3 regions of the Lysobacter sp. ESA13C genome follow, and region 2 is predicted to be linked to each of the others. Evidence: riboswitches for the same ligand, from Rfam matches in the RefSeq annotation. Region 2 holds a riboswitch; each other region holds the start of a gene.
The links. Region 2 has a riboswitch for cobalamin ahead of metE (5-methyltetrahydropteroyltriglutamate--homocysteine S-methyltransferase). Riboswitches for the same ligand answer to the same signal wherever they lie in the genome.

Region 1: another riboswitch for cobalamin. It lies ahead of btuB (TonB-dependent vitamin B12 receptor); the one in region 2 lies ahead of metE (5-methyltetrahydropteroyltriglutamate--homocysteine S-methyltransferase).
Region 3: another riboswitch for cobalamin. It lies ahead of btuB (TonB-dependent vitamin B12 receptor); the one in region 2 lies ahead of metE (5-methyltetrahydropteroyltriglutamate--homocysteine S-methyltransferase).

The regions. Positions count from the first base shown of each region.
Region 1 is NZ_JAHXYK010000008.1:84,339-88,735, forward strand. Features, by position in the region: gene LC490_RS16755 (hypothetical protein) at 1-438, shown strand, start outside; gene btuB (TonB-dependent vitamin B12 receptor) at 541-2,403, opposite strand; cobalamin riboswitch at 2,524-2,771, opposite strand; gene LC490_RS16765 (TfoX/Sxy family protein) at 2,852-3,265, opposite strand; gene LC490_RS16770 (GAF domain-containing protein) at 3,262-3,744, opposite strand; gene bioD (dethiobiotin synthase) at 3,815-4,397, shown strand, end outside.
Region 2 is NZ_JAHXYK010000005.1:28,439-32,835, reverse strand. Features, by position in the region: gene LC490_RS11435 (hypothetical protein) at 1-767, opposite strand, end outside; gene LC490_RS11430 (hypothetical protein) at 1,001-1,171, opposite strand; cobalamin riboswitch at 1,192-1,399, shown strand; gene metE (5-methyltetrahydropteroyltriglutamate--homocysteine S-methyltransferase) at 1,604-3,886, shown strand; gene LC490_RS11420 (hypothetical protein) at 3,970-4,116, opposite strand; gene LC490_RS11415 (hypothetical protein) at 4,180-4,397, opposite strand, start outside.
Region 3 is NZ_JAHXYK010000003.1:283,132-287,528, forward strand. Features, by position in the region: gene LC490_RS07365 (TonB-dependent receptor) at 1-806, opposite strand, end outside; cobalamin riboswitch at 1,297-1,541, shown strand; gene btuB (TonB-dependent vitamin B12 receptor) at 1,695-3,548, shown strand; gene LC490_RS07375 (hypothetical protein) at 3,626-4,216, shown strand; gene LC490_RS07380 (hypothetical protein) at 4,341-4,397, shown strand, end outside.

The sequences.
Region 1 (4,397 bases), on a different contig from region 2:
TCGAACCTGATGAGCTGGCGTCTGAGCGGAGTGAACTGCGACGGCAGCGTCGAGTTCTACGCGCGCGCACAGGAACTCGATTGGCGTGCCTTGCAAGGGATGGCAGGTGCGGTGCTCGGCGACAGCGCCGCGATGATGGCCATGCTTGCCCGGGTCGTGCCAGGTTCGGAGTTGCCGCGGCCGAGCGGTATCAGCCTGTCGTTCTCGGCCGACGGTTCGCCGCGTGCGTTGAGTTGGTTCGTCGTGGCCAAGGCGATGTTCCGCGACGATGCCGAAGTGACGGCCAAGCTGCGCAGTCTCGCCGACGGCGTGCCGGCGCAGCTTTACGAGGCCTTGGCGGCCGGGCCGGAGGACAGGCGCTGGCGCCACGGCATGATCGGCGTGGTCGCCGACATCGCCGGCCGCAGTTGGGTGCAATGCGGGCTGCGGCCGACCTGAGCCTGCGTTCGTCGGTCGTGGGTGTTTCTGCGCCAAAAACAAAAAGCCCGGCGATGCCGGGCTTTTTGTCGACGCTCGACGATCCGCAGATCGGTCGACCGCTCAGTTGACCGGTGCGTAGCGCAGGGTCAGGAACCACTCGCGGCCGGGCTGATTGAAGTACGAAGAGGTTTCGTACTCGCGGTCGAACACGTTGGCCACGCGCGCCTGCAGACTCAGCGCGGGGGTGATCGCGTACTCGGCGCGCAGGTCGAGGGTGCCGTAGCCGCCCAGGCGGGTGCTGTTGGCGACGTCGTCGTAGCGCGAACCCGAGCCGACCGCGGTCGCACCGAAGCGGAACTTGCCGAAGCTGCGGTCCAGGTCGATGCGGGCGCTGTGCTTGGCGCGGCGCGGCAGGTCGTTGCCGCGGTAGAAGCCGACGCGGTTCTCGGTGTCCAGGACGCTGGCGCTCGCCGCCAAGGTCCATTGCGCGAACGTGGTGTCGATGCCGATCTCGGCGCCGCGCATGCGCGCGCGGTCGATGTTGTTGGGCAGGTTGATCGACGAGTCGTAGGTAATCAGATCGTCGGCGCGGGTGTCGAAGCCGTCGATGCGGGCGTTGAAACGCTCGCCGCGATAGGCCAGGCCGAGCTCCCAGGTCTTGGACTCTTCCGGGCGCAGGGTCGCGTTGCCGAAGAACGGGTAATACAGCTCGTTGAAGGTCGGCGCCTTGAACGCGGTGCCGTAGCCGACGGTGACGCGCCAGCGCTCGGCGAAGTTCAGGCCCCAGGCCGCGCCGCCGGTGGTGTGGCCGCCGAACTGTTCGTTGTCGTCGCGGCGCAGGCTGGCCTCGAACGACTGCGCGCCGAAGCGGCCCTGGTACTGGACGAAGCCGGCCTTGTTGTCGCGCTCGCTTTCGTCGTACACGGTGTCGCTGTCGACGCGGTCGCGCAGCCAATCGAAGCCCGCGGTCAGCACGTGGCCTTCGGCCAGGGTGAAGTCGCCCTGCAAGGTCGCACTGTCGCGATCGGTCTTGAAGAACCCCATTGGCACTTCGCCGAGGAAATTATCCGAGCTGTCGACGTTGCGGCCGGCCAGCAACTGCAGGTGGATGGTTTCCGACGGACGCCATTGCAGCTTGCCGCCGATCACCTGCTGCACGGTCTCGGAGCGGTTGACGAAGCTGCCGTCGTAATCGTTCTCGCCTTCCGCGCGCAGCGCCTGGCCTTCGATGCTCCACTGTTCGTTGAACTCGAGGCCGCCGCGCAGCGACAGGGCGTGGTTTTCGTAACCGTCGCGGTCGGGCTCGTCGGTGAAGCAGCCGGCGAACACCGGGAAGCCGGCGCCGCGGCAGGCGTTGATGCCCTCGGTCTTGCGGAAGCTGTAGTCGGCGCCGAACCAGCCGCGCTCGCTGCGACCGCCGAAGCCGGTGCCGAATTCGAGGCTGTCGTTGCTGCCGCCGCCGACGTGCACGCGCGGGGCGAAGCCCTGCTTCTCGCGGCGGGTGAACACCTGGATCACGCCGCCAATGGCGTCGGCGCCGTACAGGCTCGAACGCGGGCCGCGCACGATCTCGATGCGGTCGATCAGTGCCAGCGGCAGGTCTTGCAGCGCGGCCAGGCCCGAGGTCGGCGAGCCGACGCGGATGCCGTCGACCAGCACCAACACGTGGTCGGACTCGCTGCCGCGCAGGAACAGGGTGGTGAGCTTGCCGGCGCCGCCCTGGTTGGAAATGCTGATGCCGGCGCGGCCGCGCAGCAGGTCGTTGAGGTCGCGCGCCTGGCTGCGCTGGATGGTCTCGCGGTCGAGCACGTCGACCGGGGTCAGGGTGTCGTTGACGCTGACCGCGGTGCGGTTGGCGGTGACCACCACCTCGTCGAGGTCGGTGGCGTCGCCGGCCGGAGCGGCGAGGGCGGCGGTGGGCAGCGCCAGCGCACAGGCGATGGCAAGCGACAGATTCAGGGCGTACGTGTTCGGGGCGGACATGGGTAAAGCTCCAGCGCGCGCACCCGGAGGCGCGCGACGACGACGGCGGAAGGCGGTTGCGAGGAGGCAGCGGGCCGTGCAGACAGCCGGATAGCAGCCGCCGCGACGCCCTCCGCATCGCAACCTGTGGCGCCTCAAGGCCGGTCTCCGGACTCGCAAGCGCAGCGCCGACGCGGGGTCGGGCTGCCGATCGCGGCGCCTTCCCGTGCCGAGCACAGTGGCGGTTGCCGCGATCTGTCTTGCTTACCGTTGCGGGGGCAGTGCCGGACTGGCGCCGATCCTCCCGCAGGAGAGGGCGCGTCACCGGCTTCCCGTTTCAACCCGGCGATGGAGAAAGCCGCCGGGTCACCTTGAAGCGGTGCGCAGTCTACGCGAAGCCGGCGCCCGGGGCCAAAGCCGCGGGCGGGCGGAGCGGCCGGCCGGAGGGGGCGCAGCGGCGCCGACGGGCTCAGTCGCGCCCGTCGTCCTCGTCGTGGCCGCCGGGGCGGTCGTCGTCGTCCAGGCCGTTGCCGTCCAGACCGCCGCCCTCGAATGCGTCGTGGCGTTCTTCGGCGTGCACGGTGGTGTGCACCGGCGCGGCGGCCGGCTTGTTGCGCGGCGGCGGCAGCAGCGCGGTCGCGGCTTCGGCGGCCTGGATCAGCTGTTGTCGGCGTTCGTCGCTGATCTCCTGCCAATGGCAGTCCAGCAGCGCGCCTTCGATCGCGTACAGCAGGTTGAGCGTCGGCTTGAAGCCGGCGCGCTTGACGCGCATGAAGGCCTCGACCGTGCCGATCGCGGAGATGTCCTCGTGCGTGCGCAGGCCGACCTGGCGCAGCCAGGCCGCGCTCTTGGGGCCGATGTTGCGCATCTTCGGCGCGGTCATGCCAGCGCCTCCACGTACACGCGCGCCAGCGCTTCCAGGCCGGCCTGGTCGTCGGCATCGAAACGGTCCGGAACCGGGCTGTCGAGGTCGAACACGCCGATCAGGGAATCGCCGTGGACCAGCGGCACCACCACTTCCGAACGCGAGGCGGCATCGCAGGCGATGTGGCCGGGGAAGGCGTGCACGTCGGCGACGCGTTGGGTCTGGCGGGTCGAGGCGGCCGCGCCGCACACGCCCTTGTCGAGCGGAATGCGCACGCACGCCGGCAAGCCCTGGAACGGGCCGACCACGAGTTCTTCGCCGTCGTAGAAATAGAAGCCGACCCAGTTGAGTTCCGGCAGGGCATGGCTGACCAACGCCGACAGGTTGGCGGCATTGGCGATACGGTCGCGTTCGCCGTCGAGCAAACCGCGCGCCTGGGCGAGCAGCTGCGCGTATTGCTCGGGCTTGTCGCCCGATAGTGCGGAGGTTTTAAACATCATCGGAGTGTAACAGCGGCATCCGCCGCCACTACCATGGTGGACTCCACGCCCCAGGGAAAAGCGCGAGATGAGTCACACCCAGCCCCCGGTGGAGGCCGGCTCCCGACCAACGGCCGCGTCCGCGGTGTTTCCGCGCGGCGTGTTCGTCACCGGCACCGACACCGGCATCGGCAAGTCGGTGGCCAGCGCGAGCTTGTTGCACGCCTTGCGCGCGCGCGGGCTGCGCGCGGTCGGCATGAAGCCGGTGGCGAGCGGTTGCGAACGCACGCCCGAGGGTTGGCGCAACGAGGACGCCTTGCTGTTGCAAGCGGCCAGTGCGCCGAGACCGCACTACGACGACGTCAATCCCTACGCCTTGCCGCAGCCGTTGGCGCCGGAACTCGCCGCCGCGCAGGCCGGCGTCGAGATCGCGCTCGCGACGATCCTCGCCGCGCATGCGCGCTTGGCGGCGCAGTCGGACACGGTGGTGGTCGAAGGCGTCGGCGGTTGGGCCGCGCCGATCAGCGCCACGCTCGACCAGATCGACCTGGTGCGCGCGCTGGACCTGCCGGTGGTGTTGGTGGTCGGCCTGCGCCTGGGCGCGATCAATCACGCGCGTTTGAGTGCGCGCGCGATCCAGGCCGACGGCGCCCGCCTGGTCGGCTGGATCG
Region 2 (4,397 bases):
CGGCGGCGGACGAAGTCCTCGCCGCACTTGCGGGTCAGGCGGATGCGGTCGAGGTCGTCCTGGGCGGCGTTGGTGCCGTCGAGGCCGAACTGCTTGAGCTCGTCCACCGTCAACACGCGCAGGTCGCGGTTGGCGATGGTCATCATCAGGTCGGCGACGCCGGTGGCGACGCCGTTGCGTTCCAGATAATCGCGCACCTGCTGGTTGATCGCCTTGAGTTCGCGGCTGAGTTCGGCGCGCGAGGTCGCGGTCGAGCGGTCGCGCATCAGCCGGTGGATGCCGACCTTGCCTTCGATCGAGCGGGTGTCGCCGGCGGCCAGCACCAAGACGCAGGCGCTGTGGCAGACCGAATCCTCGCGCACCCAGATCGCCCAGCCCGATTCGGCGATCGAGTCGCCGGCGCGGATCGCTTCCTCGACGTGGCCGCCGCTGGAGTCGATGTCGAGGATGCGGGTCTGGATTTCCATGCGCGTGGCCATGGCGGCGACGCGCTGCACCAGCGCGGTGAAGCCGGCGCCGATCTTGCCCTGGTAGTGCAGGCGCACCACGCCGCTGGCCTGGCACGGCGACAAGGCGTCGACCAGGCTGAAGAAGTCCAGCGCGGTCAGCGGTTTTCCGTCGCCGAAACGCGGGTAGTCGTATTCGCAGCTGATCTTGGCCACGCCGCCGTCGAGCTTGGCCGGCGGCCAGTAGGTGCCTTGCAGGATGTCGGTCTCGCTCGACGCGTCCGCGGCGGCGACCTTGGGCGACTCGTTCTGGCTGCCCATGGTGACCGGCTCGGACCGGGCCGGCGGCGGCGCGGCGGAATCCCTCCCGCAAGCCGCCAGTCCGAGCAGGCACAAGGTCAGCGCAAACGTCCTTCTGAAAAGCATGTTCCACCCATCGGAGTCGGGATCGCGCGGGCCGTCCTGGACCCGCGCCGCGCATCGTCGCCACAGCACCAACGTTAGCCCCAGGGCCCACCAAGCTCAACGGCAGGAGGTCATGGCGTTCGCGCTCGTCAGCGTGCCGACATCATCGTCGGCGGCGCATGAACGGCAGCCGGGGAAACCCCGGCCGCGGCGCCGTCGCCGGCTGCGGCCACAAATCGCAAACCGGGTCCACGCATCGCGATCGCGGCGATTGACTTCGCCGGTCGCGCTGCGTAGCTTGGCGGCGTGATGGTGAACATCGCTTCATGCAGATGAAGCGATGTGACAAATCGCCACCGGTTCGCACCGGCGGCGGTTAGAGGGAATCCGGTGCGGACGCCACGTCCAATTCCGGAGCTGCCCCGCAGCGGTATAGGGAACGAACTTCGTCAGGCACTGGGAGCGATCCCGGGAAGCGACGGACAGTAGGAGGCGCCTCGTGCTCCATGCCCCAAGCCCGAAGACCTGCCATGACCGGAAGGCTCGCCTTCCGTCCGACTCCGGCCCGCAAGGCGTCGGCGCTGCGTCCGGGCCCGTCCCGGCGCGGGCCGCGTCGTGCGCGCCGGTTCGCCCGCGGGGGCGAAGGTCGACACCAAGGGTTGTGGCGAAGCCGGGCGCGCGAGCGTCGGGCCGGCGCAGCCGTGGTCTCCTTCGTTGCCCTGCGCCATGCCCACGCATCGCAGGTAATCATCATGATCAGCGTCACCCATCTCGGCTTCCCGCGCATAGGCGCGCGGCGCGAGCTCAAGCTGGCCCTCGAATCGTTCTGGAAAGGCGACACGCCGGCCCAGGCGCTGCACGACACCGCCCACGGCCTGCGCGAACGCCATTGGCAACTGGCGCGGCAGGCCGGCGCCGACGTCGTGCCGTGCAACGATTTCTCCCTTTACGACCACGTCCTCGATACCGCCGTTCTGTTCGACGCGATCCCCGCGCCGTACCGCGAGGTCTACGACGAAAACCCGCTGACCGGCTACTTCGCCCTCGCCCGCGGCCTGCAGGACGGCCGTCGCGACCTGCACGCGCTGGAGATGACCAAGTGGTTCGACACCAACTACCACTATCTGGTGCCGCAGTTCGAGCGCGATCAGCGTTTCGTGCTGCGCGGCGACAAGCCCTTGGCCGAACTGGCCCAGGCGCGCGCGCTCGGCATCCAGGCGCGGCCGGTGCTGCTCGGCCCGGTGTCCTTCCTCAAGCTCGGCAAGCGCAGCGACGGCGGCGACCCGCGCGAGCTGCTCGATGCCCTGCTGCCGGCCTATGCCGAACTGCTCGGCAAGCTCAAGGCGGCGGGCGCCGACTGGGTCCAGCTCGATGAGCCGGCCCTGGTGCTCGACCTCGACGACGACGACCGCGACGCCTATCGCCGCGCTTATGCGGCCCTGGCCGAAGCCGACGCGCCGCAGCGCCTGCTGACGACTTACTTCGGCGGCCTCGGCGACAACGCCGCCCTCGCCGCGCGCCTGCCGGTGCAAGGCCTGCACGTCGATCTGGTGCGCGCGCCGCAGCAGTTGGAAAGCGTGCTGCCGCTGTTGCCGGACGACCGCGTCCTCAGCCTCGGCGTGGTCGACGGCCGCAACATCTGGCGCGCCGATCTCGACGCCGCGCTGAGCCTGGCGCGCCGTGCCGGCGATCGCGCGCAATGGCTGGCGCCGTCGTGCTCGCTGTTGCACGTGCCGACCGACCTGGAACTGGAACGCAAGCTGCCCGCACCGCTGCGTCACTGGATGGCCTATGCGCGGCAGAAGATCGAGGAACTGCGCCTGCTCGCCGATGCCCTCACCGGCAGCGCCGACGCCAACCGCGACCTCGCCACCGCCGCCAGCGCGCGCGCTGCGCGCCTGGCCTCGCCGTTGCTGCGCAATGCCGAGGTGCGCAAGCGCCTGGCCGCGGTCGAACCGGCGATGACCCGGCGCGCCTCGCCCTACCCGCAACGCGCGAAGGTGCAGGCGCAGCGCCTCGGCCTGCCGCTGTTCCCGACCACCACCATCGGCTCGTTCCCGCAGACCGCCGAAGTGCGGCGCGCGCGCGCCGAGCACAAGGCCGGCAAGATCGACGACGCGGCCTACCGGACCTTCCTGGAGAACGAGACCAAGCTGTGCCTGCGCGAGCAGGAAGCGCTGGGCATCGACGTGCTGGTGCACGGCGAGTTCGAACGCAACGACATGGTCGAGTACTTCGGCGAGCAGCTCGACGGTTTCGCCTTCACCGCCCACGGCTGGGTGCAGAGCTACGGCTCGCGTTGCGTCAAGCCGCCGGTGCTGTTCGGCGACGTGGTCCGGCCGCAGGCGATGACCGTCGACTGGACCCGTTACGCGCAGGCGCAGACCCAGCGGCCGGTCAAAGGCATGCTGACCGGACCGGTGACGATCCTGCAGTGGTCCTTCGTCCGCGACGACCAGCCGCGCGCCGACAGCTGCCGCCAGATCGCCCTGGCCCTGCGCCAGGAAGTGCTGGACCTGGAAGCGGCCGGCATCGCCATCGTCCAGATCGACGAACCGGCCCTGCGCGAAGGCCTGCCGCTGCGTCGCGCCGACTGGCCGGCCTACCTGGCCTGGGCCGGGGAAAGCTTCCGCCTCGCCGCCAGCGGCGTCGGCGATGCGACCCAGATCCACACCCACATGTGCTACGCCGAGTTCAACGACATCATCGAGGCGGTGGCCGCGCTCGACGCCGACGTGATCTCGATCGAGACCTCGCGTTCGCGCATGGAGTTGCTGGATGCGTTCGTGCGCTATCGCTATCCGAACGGCATCGGCCCGGGCGTCTACGACATCCACTCGCCGCGCGTGCCCAGCGAGACCGAGATGCGCGACTTGCTCGACAAGGCGCTCGACGTGCTCGACCCGGCGCAGTTGTGGGTCAACCCGGACTGCGGTCTGAAGACCCGCGGTTGGCCGGAAGTGCGCTCGGCCCTGCGGGCGATGGTGCAGTCGGCGCGCGGCCTGCGCGAGCAGGTCGCCGCCGAAGTCGACTGAGCATGGCCGACTGAACGGAACCGTCGGCGGCGCGATCGCGCCGCCGACGATGCCCCTTCCGGACTACGGAAGGAGCACTTGCCTTACATCACATCGTAGGCCAGCACGTTCCACTGCTCCGGCTGGCCGGAGCTTTCCACCGAGCGCACGATCGCGCCGACGTCGGCGCCGGACACGCTGAACGGTGCGACTTCGTAATCCAGATCCTGGATTTGCAGACTACCTTCCATAGAGTTGCTCCTGATTCGCCGGCCTGATGGCATCCCGCGGCGCGCCGGCGACGCCGCGCAGATTCATTGCAGGGACTGCAGCACCTTGCTCGCATGGTCGCGGACCATCGCGCAATCGTCGGCGTACAGGCGCTCGAGCGCGCCGCGATAAGCGTCGCTATCCTCGCGCAGGCCGTCCAGGCACATCAGGCGCATGCGCGGCGGCAGCACCGTCGAGTCGACCACGTCGGCGAACAGCGGCGTGAGTTCGTCGCCGCCGACCAGCACCGCCATTTCCGCCA
Region 3 (4,397 bases), on a different contig from region 2:
CTCAGGTATTCGGTGGGGTTGTATTCGCCGTTGTAGGCGAACGCGCCCTGGTCGATCTCGGGATCGCCGTAGCGCTGCTCGACGCGGCCCTGGAACGGCCGCGCACGATTGGTCTGGTCTTGGTGCCCGCCTTGCGCGGCCAGGTGCAGCCAGCCGTTCTCGCCGAGCTTGATGCCGGTGTCGCCGGACAACTGGTACTGCTTGCCGTCGCCGGCGCTGTACTGGCCGTAGCGCGCGGCGATGCTGCCGCCTTCGCCGCTTCCTTTAAGGACGACGTTGATGACGCCGGCGATAGCGTCCGAGCCGTACTGCGCGGAAGCGCCGTCGCGCAGCACTTCGACGCGTTCGATCGCGGCGATCGGAATGGCGTTCAGATCGACCGGCGAGGAGCCGCGGCCCTGGCTGCCGTTGAGGTTGATCAGGGCGGTGGTGTGACGGCGCTTGCCGTTGACCAGCACCAGCACCTGGTCGGGGGCCAGGCCGCGCAGCTGCGCCGGGCGCACCGCGTCGGTGCCGTCGGTGATGGCCGGGCGCGGGAAGTTCAGCGAGGGCAGGGCGCGCGACAGCGCGGTGGCCAGCTCGACGGTACCGGTGGCTTCCAGGGTTTCGGGGGTGATGATGTCGATCGGCGCGGTGGACTCGGCGACGGTGCGGTCGCTGACGCGGGTGCCGGTGACGATGACCTGGTCCAGGGTCTTGGGATCGTTTTGCGGCGCGTCCTGCGCGTAGACCGGCGCGGCGAGCGCTACCAGGAGGCCGAGGGCCAGAGGGTGACGTGAACCGGCGAAGGTGCGGCGGACGGGCATGACGACTCCTTGATGGGGATGACAGCGATGTCATTCGGATTTAACACGAACGTAACAACCGGTCAATGAAGCGGCCAAATATTGCCTAACGCAAGTAGTAGAAAAGTGGTAATGGCACACTCTTTGCGGAATCTGGGGGTGGGCCGATGGCCGCTGCGCCTGACTCGCTTGGAGCTTTCTGGCCCTCATCCCCGTTAAGCCTTCATCTCTAGCAAGCTGTCATTCCCCCCAGGTCGTCATCCCCGCGAAGGCGGGGATCCACCGGGTTTTCGTGCGAGAACGCTTGAAGTCTCTGCGGGCCCGGCGAGGCGCGCAGCGCGCCCAGGCGTTCATGGATGCGCGAGCCAGTGGCTCGCGCATCCATTCACCCCCGCCTGCGCGGGGATGACGATCCGGGGGCTAAGCCCGGCGAGGGGCGCCCTGGCCGCGGTCCAGAGACTTCAAGCGCGCTCGCACGAATTCCGGTGGCGTCCCGACCTCGCTCGACTGCTAAGATGCGCGCGCTCAAGGTGATCGCCGACACACAATCGGCGATTGAAACGGGAATCCGGTCCCCGCTTCTGGCGTTCGCCAGGTCGGTCAATCCGGAGCTGCCCCCGCAACGGTAAGCGAGTACACGTACCGCACGACGCCACTGTGTTCCGACACGGGAAGGCGCGGTACGGGAGACCCGGTCCGATCTCGGACCGCCTCCGCTCGCAAGCCCGGAGACCGGCCCGGAGCGCGAACCGACAGGCGGAGGGCCATGTCTCGGGGCATCGGCGTGCGCGCCGTCTCTCCGTTCCGCCATCCCCCTGTCACGACCTGGTCTAGACCGCGCGGGTGAGGCGCGGCCATGGAGAGCCGACTGTGACGTTCCGTTTTTCCGCTGTTCCGCGCCTTGCGCGCATCCCCGCGCGCTGCGCTTTCGTATTCGCCGGTTCCGCATTCGCCGCCTCCGCGCTGGCCGCGCCCGCGGTCGATCTCGACCAGGTCGTGGTCACCGCGAGCCGCACCGCCCAGACCCAGGACGCCACGCTCGCCGCGGTAACCGTGATCGACCGCGCCCAGATCGAACGCCTGCAGCCCTCGTCGCTGCCGGACCTGTTGCGCGGCACGCCGGGCGCTTCTTTGGCCAATAACGGCGGCCCGGGCAAGGCGACGTCGCTGTTTCTGCGCGGCAGCGAGTCCGACCACGTGCTGGTGCTGATCGACGGGGTCAAGATCGGTTCGGCGACCAGCGGCGGCGCCTCGCTGCAGGACATTCCGGTCGAACAGATCGAACGCGTCGAAATCGTGCGCGGCCCGTTCTCCAGCCTGTACGGCTCCGAAGCCATCGGCGGCGTCATCCAGATCTTCACCCGGCGGCCGCAGGGCGCGTTCGTGCCGAGCTTCAGCGCCTCGGTCGGCAGCTACGCCACCCATCGAGCCACCGCCGGCGTCGCCGGCAAGGGCGAACGTGGCTGGTATTCGATCAACGCCGCCCACGAAGACACCGACGGCATCAACGCCTGCCGCGGCAAGCCCTCGCCGGGCGGCGCGGGTTGTTTCACCAACTCGCCGGACCGCGACGGCTATCGCAACGATTCGCTGACCCTGCAGGGCGGCTACCGCTTCAACGAGCAATGGGACGCCGAAGCGCGCTTGTTCCGCACCGAAAACCATAACGAGTACGACGGCAGCCAGAACAACGAGGCCGACGGCGTGCAGCAGGTCGCCGGCGCCAAGCTGCGCTACCGGCCCAGCGACCGCGTCAGCCTCAGCGCCAGCGCCGGCCGCAGCGAAGACCTCAGCGACACCTACAAGAACGGCAAGTACTCCAGCACCTTCGAGACCCGGCGTCAGCTCGGCTCGGTGCAGGGCGACATCGGCATCGGCAGCGGCCTGCTCACGCTCGGTTTCGACTGGCAGCGCGACCGCATCGACAGCAATACCCGCTATGCCCGCGACGCCCGCATCCTGCGCGGCGCCTTCGGCCAGTGGCAGCAGAGTTTCGGCGCGCACGCGCTGCAGGCCAGCCTGCGCCGCGACGACGACAGCCAGTTCGGCGGCGAGACCACCGGCAGCCTGCTGTGGGGCTGGAACCTCAGCGAGGCGCTGCGTTTGACCGCGAGCTACGGCACCGCGTTCAAGGCACCGACCTTCAACGAGTTGTACTACCCGGGTTACGGCAATGCCGGCCTGTCGCCGGAAACCTCGCGCAGCGTCGAAATCGGCCTGCGCGGCATCCACGGCGAGCGCCGCCAGCATGTATGGTCGCTCAACGCCTACGAGAGCGACATCGACGACCTGATCGCGTTCGATTCCTCGATCGGCTTGCCCGGCAACGTCGATCGCGCGCGCATCCGCGGCCTGGAAGCGGCGTTCGACACCCGTCTGGCCGACTGGGACCTGCGCGCCAGCGCGACCTGGCTGGACCCGCGCAACGACAGCCGCAGCGCCAGCCGCGACAAACTCCTGCCGCGGCGTGCGCGGCAGAGCGCGCGCATCGATGCCGACCGCCGCATCGCGGTCGGCAACGGTGCCTGGTCGTTCGGTGCCAGCGTCTATGCCGCGGGCGATCGTTATGATGACTTGGCCAATACGCGTCGCCTGGCCGGCTACGCGCTCACCGATCTGCGCCTGGGCTACGCCTTCAACGAGGCCTGGAGCGTGCAGTTGGCGGCGAACAACGTGTTCGATCGCCGTTACGAAACCGCCGCTTTCTACAATCAGCCCGGCCGCAATTATCTGTTGACCTTGCGTTACCGGCCTTCCCGCTGACGGATCAGCAACCTCGGCCCGCATCCGCGGACTTTGCCGGCAACCACCGCGTTGCCGGCGCCTATCGAGAGTCGCCGATGAAGAATTTGCCCGGTCCCATTCAATTAAGCCTGTCGTGCCTGTTGTTGATGGTGATGATCGCCACGCGCTTCCATCACTTCGGCGATCTGCTGCATCTGCCCGATGCCTCGATGGCGGTGTTCTTTCTCGGCGGCCTGTATCTGCGCCGGCACTTGGGCTACGCGGTGTTCCTGCTCGCGGCGGTCGCCATCGACTACTTCGCGATCACCGGGCGCGGCCTGAATTTCTTCGACCACTACTGCGTGACTCCGTCGTATGCCTTCCTGCTGCTGGCCTATGCCGTGCTGTGGTACGCCGGGCGCTGGTATGCGCCGCGCATGCCGGCCGGTTGGCGCGGATTCGGGCGTGCGTTAGGCGTGGCCTTCGCCGCCGCCAGCGTATCGTTCCTGATTTCCAATGGCGCCTTCTACTGGTTCGGCGGCCGCTACGCCGAGCCGAACTTCGCCGAGTACCTAAGCCGGGTCTGGCGCTGGGGCCCGCTGTTCGTGCGTACCACCATGAGTTACATCGCGGTCGCGTTCGTCGCGCACGCGGCGGTCGCGCGTATCGCACGTCCGCCGGCCTCGCAGCCGACCACGAACCGTTGATAGCCGTCCCTTCGCGTTCCGGAGCTTGAGCATGTCGAACCCTCTCCCCGTCGTCTCCACCGCGGTGCTGCCGCTGGAATCGCGGCAGGCGCTGATCGCGACCGCCGCGTCGCTGGCGCTGCTGATGATCTGCACCCGCGGCCAACACTTCGCCAGCGTCGACGCTTTGCCCAGTGCGTCG